2 regions of the Rheinheimera sp. ATLC3 genome follow, and region 1 is predicted to be linked to the other one. Evidence: predicted binding sites of a transcription regulator. Region 1 holds the regulator's gene; the other holds the start of a gene.

Region 1 (3,129 bases):
AGCAATTAGGATTGTCTGAACAGGTTGCTGATCAGCTGGCGTGTTTTATGCCGGAAGAGCTAAACAGTGCAGATGCCTGGGAGGCAGCTTTAGAGCTGCTTGGCGGACAACTGAGCACAACCAATGACGATATATTGCGCCGTGGTGGGGTGGTTGCGTTGGTTGGCCCGACAGGTGTCGGGAAAACGACAACGGTTGCTAAGCTTGCGGCAGAGTTTGCCAAGCGCCATGGCGCCGATCAGGTGGCCCTGATTACCACGGATAGTTATCGGATTGGCGCTTTTGAGCAATTAGCGACATTTGGCCGGATAATAGGTTGTCCGGTAAAACTGGCAAAAGACAGTGATGAGCTGGCGCTGTTAATTAATCAGTTACAACAACGCAAACTGATATTGATAGATACTGCAGGTATGAGCCAGCGCGATGTACGTTTGGCTGAAAAACTTGCCAGCCTGATGCATAATAGTCGTGTCAAAATAAAAAGTTATCTGGTATTGTCTGCGACAGCGCAGGCAAGGGTTATGCAGGAAAGTGTCACCCATTTTAAACGTATTCCGTTGTCTGGTTGTATTTTCACCAAACTTGATGAATGCTTAAGTTTAGGTGAAGTGATCAATGTGGCTATTGCAAATGCGCTGCCGGTAAGTTACTTGACGAATGGCCAGCGTGTCCCTGAAGATATAGCTGTTGCTGATGCACAGAAGCTGGTGCAGCAGGCAGAGAAATTACGAATTGCACAAAGTAGTACGGTTCACCAGTGGTATAACGACCAGATGAGCCGCGCGGACGGAACCTATGCATAGTCATGACAATACCGATGATCAAGCCAATGGCCTGAGAAGAATGAATAAGCAGATGGTAAAAGTAATATCAGTTACCGGTGGTAAAGGCGGCGTGGGTAAAACCAACGTTACGCTGAACCTTGCCATGTCGCTGGCCCAGCTGGGAAAGCGCGTGCTGGTGCTGGATGCAGATTTGGGCCTGGCTAACTGTGACGTTATGCTGGGGCTTCGGGTAGAAAAAAACTTATCGCATGTACTGGCGGGCGAGGCCGAGCTGGATGATGTGATCATCGACGGCCCTTTTGGTATTAAAATTATACCTGCCACGTCCGGCTCTCAGAATATGACAGAGCTGGCGCCAGCTGAACATGCAGGGCTTATCAGAGCCTTCAGCGAATTACAGACGCCTGTTGATGTCTTGTTAGTTGATACAGCAGCCGGTATTTCCGATATGGTGCTGAGTTTCTCCAGAGCCTCACAGGATGTGATGGTTGTGGTTTGTGATGAGCCATCCTCGATTACGGATGCTTACGCCCTGATGAAGATCCTCAGCCGTGACCATGGTGTCGAAAAGTTTAAGATAGTTGCCAATATGGTGCGCAGCCTGAAAGAAGGCCAGGAACTGTTTGCGAAGTTAACCAGAGTAACTGATCGCTTTTTAGATGTCAGTTTAGAGCTTGTGGCGACCATTCCTTACGATGAAAATGTGCGTAAAGCAGCACGTAAACAAAAAGCCTTTGTTGAAGCATTCCCAAAAACACCAGCCAGCATGGCGGTGAAGAGTCTGGCATTGAAAGCTGCAAAATGGCCATTACCTGCTACTGCGTCCGGGCATCTGGAGTTTTTTCTGGAACAGCTGGTTCAACCTCACATTGATCGGGGGATAGCGTGAACAGTAAAATTGCAGCTTATGGTGGTGTTGACCATATGCAGCAGTTGGTCGAACGCCACGCCCCTTTGGTTAAACGCATAGCTTACCATCTGATGGCGAGACTACCAGCTAGTGTGTTGGTCGATGATTTAATTCAGTCAGGTATGATTGGCCTGATAGAAGCAGCGAAAAACTTTGATGGCAGCAAGGGTGCCAGTTTTGAAACTTTTGCCGGTATCCGTATCCGCGGCGCTATGCTTGACGAAATGCGCAGAGGGGATTGGACTCCCCGCTCTGTACATCGTAACGCCCGTTTGATCGCGGAGACCATAGCAGAGCTTGAGGCTTTGTATGGTAGAGACATAAAAGATAGTGAAGTTGCTGAAAAACTTGATATATCTTTGGATGAATACCATCATATGCTAAGTGATATCAGCAGTGGCAGAATCATCGGGATAGAAGATCTTGGTGTTTCAGAAGATGTGCTGGTAACCTCTGGTGATACTGACTCAGATCATTTATATGAAAGTCAGGCAAGCGAAAGCTTTCATCAGGATTTAGCAAAAACAATCAGTAGTTTACCTGAGCGTGAAGCATTAGTGCTTTCGCTGTATTATAATGACGAACTAAACTTGAAGGAGATCGGGGCAGTGCTTAATGTCAGTGAGTCCCGGATCAGTCAAATCCATAGTCAGGCATTGGTCAGATTAAAAGCCAGAATGCAGGATTGGTTGTAACCTATTCTGAGATAACAGTAATATCTCGTCGGAGGGGATTTTGGATAAGAACATGAAAATTCTTGTGGTAGATGATTTTTCAACCATGAGACGCATAATAAAAAATCTGTTACGTGACCTTGGCTTTACAAATGTATCTGAAGCAGACGACGGTAGCACAGCGTTGCCTATGCTGCAAAACGGTGATTTCGATTTCGTGGTAACTGACTGGAACATGCCTGGCATGCAAGGTATTGATTTACTTCGGGCAATTCGAGCAGACGCCAAACTAAAACATATTCCGGTGCTGATGGTAACGGCTGAAGCGAAGAAAGAGCAAATCATTGCTGCTGCGCAGGCTGGGGTGAACGGTTATATTGTAAAACCTTTTACTGCCGCTACGCTGCAAGAGAAGTTAGCTAAAGTGTTTGAACGGATTGGCTAATCGTAACTGACAAAGGAGCGTTGCCATGTCCGCAATTACGGAGCCTTTAATTTCACTGGAGCAGGCCAGGGAGTTAGTCCAACTGCTGGAGATGGGAGAAAACGAGTCTGCCAATGAGTTGGTACAGCAGTTGGCTGTACCTGGTTCTTCTGAATTGTTTGCAGAAGTTGGCAAACTCACCCGTCAATTGCATGATTCACTTAAAAATTTCCAAATTGACCCTTCGTTAAACAACTTGCTCGAGGAAGATATTCCCGATGCAAAAAAACGGCTTAATCATGTTATAGACATGACAGAGCAAGCCGCTAACCGCAC
Region 2 (3,129 bases), 1.8 Mb from region 1:
TTATCAGACGGCGTATGCGCGCCATCGAATTCCAGGCTACTGATAAACTCAGCATCCTCGACGCTAATCCGGGCGCTGAAAGGCACGGTTTTTGAGCTCATAAAGAGATACTTCCCATTAAGCGGTGTTCACTTAACAGCCAGTGTATTCAAATGAATTCAAAAGTAAACATATAAATCATTAAATTGACTTTTATTTTACTTTCTTCATTGACCAACAAAAAACCCGCATTAAATGCGGGCTTTTGCAGTTCTGTAATGTTGTTAAAGCTTAAATCTGCCAACCAGTTCATTCAGCTGTATCGCTAAGCGCGATAACTCGGTTGCGCTGGCTGTCGTCTGGTTAGAGCCCGCTGCAGTCTGCGCAGCCAGATCACTGATGGTGACAATATTGCGGTCGATTTCACGTGCAACTTTAGACTGTTCTTCCGCTGCACCGGCAATAACATGGTTCTGATCACTGATTGCGGTGATATTCTCGGCTATCAGCTCCAGCGCATCTGCAGCTGCGGCGACAACATTCTGTGCATTGTCTGCATTACCACTGATGAGTTGCATTGCATTTACTGCCTCACTGGCTGAGCCCTGTACCTGCTGGATCATTTGCTCAATTTCGCCAGTAGAGGTTTGCGTGCGATGTGCAAGGCTACGTACTTCGTCTGCTACCACCGCGAAACCACGGCCGGCTTCACCGGCACGGGCAGCTTCAATGGCAGCATTCAGCGCCAGCAGGTTAGTTTGCTCTGCCACACTGCGAATAACTTCCAGCACCTGATTAATTGACGTTACTTTATCCGCCAGCGTATTAATGACTTTGGTACTCTGCTGCACTTCGCCATTCATCTTTTCAATCACGCTGCGGGTCTGTAGCACTTTTTGCGTACCATCTTTTGCCAGGCTGGCAGATTGTACAGAAGCTTCGGATGTTTTAAGTGCAGTGCCTGCTACTTCATCAACGGCAGAGCTCATTTCAGTAATCGCAGTTGCGGCTTGCTGTACTTCGTCATTTTGTAACTGCAACGCTTTGGCAGACTCGTCTGTTACCACATTAAGCTCTTCTGCAGCGGAGGCCAACTGACTGGATGAGCTGGAAATGTGGCTGATCGCATCACGCAGTTTTTGTTGCATCTGCGACAGCGCGTTAGCCAGTGAAGTTAACTCATCGTTACCTTCTACCGTTAACGGCCTGGTCAAGTCTCCATCGGCAATATACTGAGCTGAAACAACAGCTTGCGATAATGGCTGGCTAATACTGCGGGAAATCAACAGAGCAATCGCGATAGCAATAACGACAGCGACAATAATCAATGCCACAACAGCCCATTTTGCCGATTCATAGGTTGAAATAGATTGTTTACGCGCATCAGATGCGGCTTTCTGATTTAACTCAGATAACTGCCCCAGAACTGAGACCATACGGTCTGCCAGCGGGTTCATCTGGTCCAGTAAGTCTTGCGCAGCGCCAAGTTCTTCCTGGCGTAAGAAGTCGAGCGCCTTCTGCTGTAAGTCTCTATATTGCTGGTCTACGTCTTTATATTGCTCATACAAAGTCCGTTCTTCTGGCATATAAATGGTTGCTTCATACTTCTGACTGATATCAACTTTTTCACTGTTTAGGCGTTTGATTTGCTCAAACGTTGCACCTTCCTGTGTGATATCAATTGCCAACAGTAATCGCAGTGTCGTTGCCCGCGAACGGTGAGCAAGCGCCTCAACCTGCCCCAGATAACTTATTGAAGGCAGTAAGTTGGATTCAACCAGATCAGCCTGTTCCCGAAACTTAGACAAACTCTGAACACTAAATATGCCCGTTATCGCCAGCAACAGTGCCAGAGCACCAAAAGCCGCCAGTAAACGTTTTTGTATCGTTATGGACCGTAACATTTATCACCTCTTTCTGCCTGCAGGTTCTTCACCAAGCTACATTCACACTACATTATGTTGCAGGAAATGTCTTACTAAACAATATTTAGCGGCTATGCCAGCACTTACTTTAGCCATAGAGACCAGGGCTTGCCAGCAATAATGCTAAATTCTGTCATGAATTAGCATTAGAAACTACCAATAAAAAAGGCCGCATACGCGACCTCTTTATCAGAATTGCTGATTACAGTTGCGGACCTGCAGCAACCAGTGCTTTACCTTCAGCATTGTCGGTGAACTTAACAAAGTTGTCGACAAAACGCTTGGCTAAATCTTTGGCTTTTTCGTCCCACTGTCCGGCATTGCCATAGGTATTGCGCGGGTCCAGAATAGACGCATCATCTACACCAGATAACGCCTTTGGCATCGCCAGATTAAAATACGGCAACTGAACAAATTCGGTGTTCTCAATGCTGCCGTCTAAAATAGCATCGATAATAGCCCGCGTCGCTTTAATAGAAATACGTTTACCACTGCCGTTCCAGCCAGTATTCACTAAATACGCTTCAGCGCCTGAAGCTTCCATGCGCTTACCCAGCACTTCGGCATACTTGGTTGGGTGCAGACTTAAAAATGCTGCACCAAAACAGCTGGAGAAAGTCGGTGTTGGTTCTGTAATACCCCGCTCAGTACCGGCCAGTTTAGCGGTAAAACCCGAAAGGAAGTGATATTTAGCCTGTTCTTTTGTCAGTTTCGATACCGGTGGTAATACACCAAACGCATCAGCTGTTAAAAAAATCACTTTTTTGGCATGACCGGCTTTAGACACTGGCGTTACGATATTATCAATATGATAAATCGGGTATGACACGCGGGTGTTTTCAGTTTTAGAACCATCATTAAAGTCAATATCGCCGTCAGCCAGCACTGTCACGTTTTCCAGCAGTGCATCGCGACGGATAGCATTGTAGATATCAGGCTCGTTTTCTTGCGACAGGTTGATGGTTTTTGCGTAACAACCGCCTTCAAAATTAAATACGCCGTCGTCATCCCAGCCGTGCTCATCATCACCAATCAGCTGCCGCTTAGGATCGGTTGATAACGTAGTTTTACCGGTACCTGACAAACCGAAGAACACCGCAACATCGCCATCTTTGCCGACATTAGCTGAACAGTGCATAGACGCGACGCCTTGTAGTGGCAAAAAGTAGTTCATCATCGAGAACATACCTTTTTTCATCTCACCGCCGTACCAGGTACCACCGAT

The links. The regulator FliA, encoded in region 1, starts transcription of late flagellar genes. The targets are predictions, from matches to a motif close to GCTAAAGTTNNNNNNNNNNCNGCCGATA.
Region 2: a site for FliA is predicted at 1,970-1,997, ahead of AC5SV9_RS11470 (methyl-accepting chemotaxis protein). Genes of this name have one in related genera too.

The regions. Positions count from the first base shown of each region.
Region 1 is NZ_CM182103.1:735,355-738,483, reverse strand. It holds gene flhF (flagellar biosynthesis GTPase FlhF) at 1-803, shown strand, start outside; gene AC5SV9_RS03480 (MinD/ParA family protein) at 796-1,674, shown strand; gene AC5SV9_RS03475 (RNA polymerase sigma factor FliA) at 1,671-2,390, shown strand; gene cheY (chemotaxis response regulator CheY) at 2,443-2,814, shown strand; gene AC5SV9_RS03465 (protein phosphatase CheZ) at 2,840-3,129, shown strand, end outside.
Region 2 is NZ_CM182103.1:2,486,298-2,489,426, reverse strand. It holds gene AC5SV9_RS11475 (hypothetical protein) at 1-101, opposite strand, end outside; gene AC5SV9_RS11470 (methyl-accepting chemotaxis protein) at 264-1,883, opposite strand; gene pckA (phosphoenolpyruvate carboxykinase (ATP)) at 2,107-3,129, opposite strand, start outside.